DNA from 2 places in the Paenibacillus sp. S-38 genome. Region 2 is predicted to be linked to the other one. Evidence: predicted binding sites of a transcription regulator. Region 2 holds the regulator's gene; the other holds the start of a gene.
What was found. Region 2 encodes NrdR, which represses ribonucleotide reductase genes. Its sites were predicted from a motif close to AACACNATATATNGTGTT; they were not measured.

Region 1 (4,029 bases), 340 kb from region 2:
TGAAGTTCGCCAGCGAGCGGGTGGGCGAGCGGATGAAGGCGCAGTTCCTGCGCAAGGCGGTTGCGATCAACGACCTGCGGCAGGCGGCCGGCCTGCCGGACGTGACGCTCGCGCAAGTCGAGGAGGCTTTCGCCCACGGCATCGCCGAAGGGCTCGGCATCCGGCTGGTGCCGGGCGAGCTGACGCCTAGGGAGGCGGAGCTGGCGGAGCGGCTGGTCACGGAGAAGTACGGGAATCCGGAGTGGAATCTGCGCCGGTAGACCGCTGGCGCTTCCGGTTGAATTGTGCCGGCGGATGGCTGCTGCGGGATAAACAACAATCCCCCGGAGAGAAGCCTGGGCTTCCACTCCGGGGGATTTGCTGTGCGGTGACCGGGCTGATGCTCTCTAGCCGTCAGGCTTTCGCTTTTTCGTCATATTTATCTGTTGCAAAGACGGACCCGCGTGGTAAATAATCAGGAAGTTATGGTCTCCGAGAAGGCTTCCTGCAGACGCCGGGTGACCGGTCCGGGCTGACCGCCGGAGACGGGTTGACCGTCAATCGAAATCACCGGAGTAATCTCCACGGTCGTTCCCGTGATGAAGACCTCGTCCGCTGAGCGGAGCTCGTCCAGGGTGAACGGCCGCTCGTCCGCCGGGATGCCGAGCCGTTCTGCCAGCCGGAGCATGACCATGCGCGTAATGCCGTGGAGGATGAGATGATTGGCCGGATGCGTGATGATCCGGCCGTCCTTGACGATGGCGGCGTTGGAGGCGCTGCACTCGGTGACCGTTCCCTGGCGGTGCAGGATGACATCGTCTGCGCCCTGGGAGAGCGCATGCTGCTTCGCCATCGTATTGGCGAGCAGGTTCAGCGTCTTGAGATCGCAGCGCAGCCAGCGGATGTCGTCCATCGTGACGGTGCGGATGCCGTTTTCCATGGTCGCAAGGGGGCGCTTCAGTTCACTGGCGTTAGCCATAAGAACAGGCTCGGCCCCTTGGGGGAAGCTGTGGGCGCGCGGAGCGATACCCCGGGTGAACTGGAGATAGACGGTGCCTTCCTGCACCTGATTGCGTACTACGAGCTCGTTCAGGCCGTCCAGCAGCTCGCTCTTGGATAAGGGCAGGGGCATGTGGATGGCTTCCGCCGTCCGGACGAGCCGGTCATAATGAGCGTCCGCCTCAAACAGCTTGCCGTGATAGACGCGGACCACCTCGTAGGCGCCGTCGCCGAAGTAATAGCCACGGTCCTCGGGCGAGATGCGTACTTCGTCCTTCGGCAGGAATTGATTCTGGTACCAGTAGATTTGAGACATATGGCTGCTCCTCCTGTCATACAATAAGCCAAGGGTGGGGAACATATGTTTGACTTCATCCCCGGGGCTTGTGTTATGATGAGTTCAGACTACCAATCCGGAGGTAGGTTGTCAAAAGACTCCATGGTGATATTTGCCTGACAGCGGGGTGTTTGTCGAAATTCCTTATTTCAGCACGAACGAGAAAGAGAGCGCGGCCGAGAAAAAGCTAGAGAATCGCACGGCGGCTTGTACTAAACCCCGAAATTCGCTTATTTACCATTAGAAACACTACATATTGTATTGTATAATCGAAATCTCAACCAGATATTGTACATTATGATGATCTTACATACAGGAGGTTGTTGTTGTGAAGACCATACAGCAGACCAAATTGGAAGGCTTGAGCGAGAAAATTTTCCTTGACCGTTATGCGATGAAAGACGCCGATACATCGAAGACGAAGGTGGGCGACACCGTTCTCGTGCTGACGAAGGACGATCCGAAGTTTCCGGCGAAGGAAGTCGGCGAAGTCATCGAGCGTCAGGGAAATACCGTACAGGTCCGTACACGCAGCGGGGAGGTTGTCGAATCCTCCGTCGAGAAGCTGACGCTGACCCGCGAGAAGACCCCGCAGGAGATGTGGGACCGCTTGGCTGCTGCGATGGCTTCCGTGGAAGCAACACCCGAGAAACAAAAAGAATGGACAGAGAAGTTCCGTTACGTGCTTGACGACTGGAAGCTAGTGCCCGGCGGCCGGATTGCGGCGGGGGCCGGTGCGAGCGACGAGCTCACGCTGTTCAACTGTTACGTGATCCCCTCCCCGCATGACAGCCGGGGCGGCATCATGGCGACTTTATCCGAGATGACCGAGATTATGGCCCGCGGCGGCGGTGTAGGGATCAACCTCTCTTCGCTTCGTCCACGCCGTTCCATCGTTCGCGGCGTTAACGGTTCGTCCTCCGGCGCAGTATCGTGGGGCGGGCTCTTCAGCTATGCCACCGGCCTGATCGAGCAGGGCGGCAGCCGCCGCGGCGCGCTTATGCTCATGATCAACGACTGGCACCCGGACGTGGTCGATTTCATCACCGTCAAGCAGACGATGGGGCAGATTACGAACGCGAACCTGTCCGTATGCGTCAGCAACGGATTCATGAAAGCCGTGAAGGAAGACCTCGACTGGGAGCTCGTGTATCCCGACACGGCCGATCCGGAATACGACGACGTATGGGACGGCGATCTCGACAAGTGGAAAAAGGCCGGCCGCAACGTGATTCCTTACCGTACGGTACGGGCACGTGACGTGTGGCACACGATTATCGAATCCGCTTGGAAGTCTGCCGAGCCGGGTGTCGTTTTCATGGAATACTATAACCAGATGTCGAACTCCTGGTACTTCAACCCGATCATCTGCACGAATCCGTGCGGCGAGCAGGGGCTGCCGGCGTGGGGCGTCTGCAACCTGTCCGCGATCAACCTCTCGAAGTTCTATGACGAAGAGAAGCACGACGTCGCCTGGGACGAGCTCGCGAAGACCGTCCAATATTCCACGCGCTTCCTCGATAACGTCATCGACAAGACGCCGTACCACTTCGAAGAGAACCGGATCAACCAGCAGGGCGAACGCCGTGTAGGCCTCGGCTCCATGGGTCTGGCCGAGCTGATGATCAAGCTCGAGATCCGCTACGGCAGCCCGGAATCGCTTGAGTTCCTCGATAAGCTCTACGGCTTCATGGCGAAGGAAGCATACCTCGCTTCCGCTGACATTGCGGAAGAGAAGGGCTCCTTCCAGCACTTTGAGGCCGAGCCGTTCCTGCAGAGCGGCTTCATGAAGAACATGGTGGCCACGTATCCGGAAGTCGGTGCGGCCATCCAGAAGAAGGGCATGCGCAACGTTACCGTCATCACCCAGGCGCCGACAGGCTCCACGGGTACGATGGTCGGCACGTCGACCGGCATCGAGCCTTACTTCGCCTTCGAATACTACCGTCAGAGCCGTCTCGGCTTCGACAAGCAGTATGTGCCGATCGCCCAGGAGTGGAAGGACGCGCATCCGAACGAGGAGCTGCCTGCTCACTTCGTGACGGCGATGGATCTTTCGGCGGAAGACCATATCCGCGCTCAGGCGGCGATCCAGAAGTGGGTGGACAGCTCGATCTCCAAGACGGCGAACTGCCCGGCGGACTTCACGGTCGAAGAGACGAAGCGTCTCTATGAGCTGGCGTTCGATCTCGGCTGCAAAGGCGTAACGATCTACCGCGACGGCTCCCGCGACGTGCAGGTACTCTCGACGGAGAAGAAGGAAGACAAGGCGGAAGCGGTCAGCGCACCGGCTGTGGACACGGCCGCGGCTGAAGTCGCTCCCGCTGCTGCGCCGGCTTCCGATGCTTCGCTGACCAGCCTGTCCAAGACGCTGGCAGTGAACATCGATGCGAAGACGGAGAAGGTCTTCGACAAAGAATACAAGCGCCGTCCGCAGGTGCTGCGCGGCGCGACTTATAAGTTCAACACGCCGTTCGGCATGGCTTATATCACGATCAACGACATGAACGGTTCCCCGAGTGAGATCTTCCTTAACGTGGGCAAGGCGGGATCGGACGTATTCGCGATGTCCGAAGCACTCGGCCGCGTATGCTCCCTGTTCCTGCGCTACGGCGACCATGGGAACAAAGTTGATCTGCTCGTCAAGCACCTCAAGGGCATCGGCGGCTCCGGTGCGATCGGCTTCGGCGCCAACCGTGTCGAATCCATCGCGG
Region 2 (4,029 bases):
AAACGCTCCCGTGAATAAAGATTCGACCGAGCCAGGGCCTCCGTGCAAAAACAGCATGACGGGATTTTCGCGGCTTGTTCCCAAGTGATACAGGAATTGATGGATTCCATTAATGGGAACATATTCTTCAAGACAAATGGGCCTCCTGCCTTTCTTCTTTTTCATTGGCCGGCCCCGCCTTTAGATTGCTTTCTTCGACGTTCGAATTCTTTCAACACTCTGGCCTTTATTTCGTCTTGGTCGTCCACCGGTTCCAGGTTTCCTTCCTCTTCAAACCCGTCTTGAACTTCACCGTCAAACCGGTACATTTTCTTTAACAGCGCCCACAGCTGCTCCAGCTCTTCCGTTGAAAAATCCTTGAATAGATCCGTAAAAAAATAGATCCCTTTTTCCGCGGCCACCAGCATGACTCCTTGGCCCGACGCAGTAATTTTCACATTCACGGCGCGTTTATCCTTCGGGCTCGGCGTAATGAGCAAGTATCCCTTCTTCTCCAGAATATCGATAATTTGCTTGATGCTCTGTTTGGTAGTTCCCAATTTGCGTGCGATATTGTTGAGCGTAGCTTCATCTTCCTGTAGATGTGCAATGGCAACCATCGCCATATATTGTCTTGATGTCAACTGCTCCAGGTAGGCATCCCCTTTGATCTGGATCTTATTGGCAAGAGAGAACAAAGTGGCATACGCCTGATGCATCAAAAATAATTCCCGGTACGAATCCATCACGATCCCTGCACCTCTTTCAAATAGACAGTATATGGTCTAAACTAAGGGTACCAGATCAGGGGTATAAAGTCAATATACTGTCATTTAATTGTCGACCACTGATAAAATAGTAAAAACACATCCAGCGTTTGGATGTGTTGAATTGTATTTCATGTTAAACCTTTACACAAAGGGATTTACATCATATGCTAAACGTAAAATGGAGGTGCGGCTGCTAATGAAGATGGTAAGATTGGAAGGAATTACACTGCTTGCCGACGATGTTGCCCGCTTGGCCCGGTTTTACCATGAAGTCTTGGGATTTGATATCGTTGTAGAAGAGGATCACTACGTAGAATTCAGCAATAATGGAGTGAGATTGGCCATTTGCTCCAAATCTCTGATGTCCGCGAATACCAACGGCTATTCTTCTTTCAGTGAAATTCGCAAAGGCCAAGCCGTCGAGCTTAATTTTCAATGTGATTCACCAGACCAAGTATACGCCTTGTACGCCGAATTCGTTTCGAAAGGAGCTATTGACGTCACAGCCCCACAAATCAAGCCTTGGGGTCATACCACCGGCTTCTTCGGCGATCCCGAGGGCAATATTCATTCCATATTTGCGGTGAATCCTGTATAAGCTCCGGCAGATGAATCACCGTAATCTTGCGCTTCGCCTTCTCCTCGCGCCGTGCGGGCGAACCTTGCGGGTACTCCCCTGTAGTTCCAGTACATAGCAAATAAAGAAGCACCCAACCAGACGGTTGGGTGCTTCTTTATTTATGGAGCCTAGGGGGATCGAACCCCTGACCTCATCGCTGCCAGCGATGCGCTCTCCCAGCTGAGCTAAGGCCCCGTGTTATCTTGCTTGCTCGCTCACTTGTTTGGTCCGTGGCGACAAGAATGATAATATCACACAGGAGCAAAGCTTGTCAACAATCTTTCGATTATTTTTCGGAGGCCGTGCCTTACTTCAAATTATCGCCGCCAACCTGGTGCTTGGAGAGCAGCTCATTGAGCTCCTTCATGAACATGTTGATGTCCTTGAACTGCCGGTATACCGATGCGAACCGGATATAAGCCACCTCGTCGACTGGGTACAGTTCGGTCATAACAATCTCCCCGATCTCCCGGCTGTCGACCTCAGCATGAGCGGTGTTGCGCACCTGCTTCTCGACTTCCGATACGATCATCTCGAGCCTCTCGAGGGATACGGGGCGTTTCTCGCAGGCCCGGATCAGGCCGCGCAGCATCTTCTCCCGTGAGAACTCCTCGCGGGATCCGTCTTTCTTAATAACGATCAACGGCGTTTCTTCCACCATCTCGAATGTCGTGAAGCGCTTCTGGCACTTCTCACATTCCCTGCGGCGCCGGATGGATTTGTTCTCGTTCGCAGCCCGCGAATCCAGTACCTTGGTGCCGATGTAGTCACAATAAGGGCATTTCATCGCATAGCTTCCTTTCGAAAAATTACCACAAGCTTCCGCTTATGAACTTCGGGCAATCGCCGCATAATACTGTTACCAACGACAAGGAGGTGAACAGACATGGGTGCAGGACAATCCCGCAGCAACAATGTATTGGTAGTGCCTCAAGCAAATGCAGCGTTGGATCAACTGAAATACGAAGTAGCTCAGGAACTGGGTATCGCCATTCCGCAAGACGGTTACTACGGTAACATGGCTACTCGTGATACTGGTGCTATCGGTGGTCACATTACTCGCCGCCTGGTACAAATCGCTGAGCAGTCGCTTGCCGGTCAATTCAAATAATAACACGTTTTAAAGAATAAGCAAGGAGTATCGGACGCTTCCCGGGAAGCCTTGTCCGGTACTCCTTTCTTTATACCCGAAGCCGCAAAGGGGCGTCCGTGGGCCGACTTCCACTTCCTATTAGGACCCACTATTCCCCGTAGAGTTTCTGGTATTTGTGATAATAGTAAAGCACCCTCTGTACATAATGCCGGGTCTCGCCGTACGGGATGTTGTCGACACCATCCATCGTGCCGTCCCATTCCTTGTCCTCGAGCCACCGGCTGACCTTGCCGTGCCCCGCGTTATAGCCGGCAACCACGGCAACCATATTCCCGGCAAACTGCTTTTTCATCCAATTCAGGTACCACGCACCGAGCTCGATACTGACCTGGGGCTCGTCGAGACGGTCCTTGTAGCCTTCCGGCAGCTCCGCCTTATCGATAATCCAGCCTGACGTATCGGGCATGAGCTGCATGAGGCCGTAGGCTCCCTTGTTGGACTGCTCGTCCACCTTATAGTTGGATTCCACCCGGATCACGGCTGCGATCAGGTAAGGATCCAGTTCGTATTTGGCTGCATTTTGGCGTATTTCCTCCTGGTAGCGGATCGGATACAGCATCCGCCCCACGAAAGAGCTGCTGAGAAACAAGAAGAGGACAAAGGTGATCAGCAGGAGGGCAAACACCCTCTTTTTGCGCCAAAATCTCATGAGAGTCCCCTCTCATGCCAAAACCGCTCTATCTGATCATCCGTTGCTTCCGGTGTGCCGGAATTGTCGATGAGGATATCGGCCAAGCGCCGCTTCTCCTCGATGTCCCACTGGGCCTGAAGCCGGCGGCCGGCGGCCTCTTCGCTGATGCCGTCCCGCTTCATCAGCCGCTGAAGCTGCAGAGTACGGGGCACATAGACGACCATAACCTGCTCATACTGCCCCTGCAGCCCCGATTCGTACAGCAGCGGAACATCCACAACAACCAGCTTGTCCGGATGCTCCGCCTCAAGCGCCTGCATTCTCTCCCGCATCGCCGCCCGAATGGGCGGATGCAGCAGCCCTTCGAGATCCTTCAGCGCCTCGGGATTGCCGAAGACCCGCTCACCGAGCTTCTTGCGGTGCAGTGAACCGTCCGGCAGCAGCAGGTCCTCCCCGAAGCGCTCGATCACCCGGGCGAGCGCCGGAGTGCCGGGCTCCACGACTTCCCGGGCAATCCGGTCGGCGTCCACGAGCAGCGCTCCGCGGCGGACGAGCATGTCGGCAACTGTACTTTTTCCGCAGGCGATCCCCCCGGTTAATCCGATGTTCATGCGCATTCCCCTATGTTCCAGAAGTTATGAATTTCTTATGAGTACGAATTCTGACTGAAGCTCTCCTGAAAAATGCGAGTCAGCCGCTTCCCATGGCCTACAACAATTTCATGATTCCCATCACAATCAAAACAAATCCGGGCAGCACCGCAAGTTTGCGGACCCATGGCAGACCGGCGTACCGGTAGCCGATCCGAAGGCCTACGGCCAGAAAGGTCCCGCTCGCCACGGCAATCACCGCGGCCGTGAGCCACGGTGTGAATCCA

Region 1: a site for NrdR is predicted at 1,561-1,578, ahead of ACP26L_RS10190 (adenosylcobalamin-dependent ribonucleoside-diphosphate reductase). Genes of this name have one in related genera too.

What each region holds. Positions count from the first base shown of each region.
Region 1 is NZ_CP187970.1:2,124,971-2,128,999, forward strand. Features, by position in the region: gene ACP26L_RS10180 (lipoate--protein ligase family protein) at 1-260, shown strand, start outside; gene dat (D-amino-acid transaminase) at 455-1,294, opposite strand; gene ACP26L_RS10190 (adenosylcobalamin-dependent ribonucleoside-diphosphate reductase) at 1,644-4,029, shown strand, end outside.
Region 2 is NZ_CP187970.1:1,781,524-1,785,552, reverse strand. Features, by position in the region: gene ACP26L_RS08560 (alpha/beta fold hydrolase) at 1-165, opposite strand, end outside; gene ACP26L_RS08555 (MarR family winged helix-turn-helix transcriptional regulator) at 162-725, opposite strand; gene ACP26L_RS08550 (VOC family protein) at 946-1,347, shown strand; tRNA gene ACP26L_RS08545 (tRNA-Ala) at 1,491-1,563, opposite strand; gene nrdR (transcriptional regulator NrdR) at 1,676-2,155, opposite strand; gene ACP26L_RS08535 (small, acid-soluble spore protein, alpha/beta type) at 2,255-2,479, shown strand; gene ACP26L_RS08530 (lytic transglycosylase domain-containing protein) at 2,610-3,170, opposite strand; gene coaE (dephospho-CoA kinase) at 3,167-3,763, opposite strand; gene ytaF (sporulation membrane protein YtaF) at 3,861-4,029, opposite strand, start outside.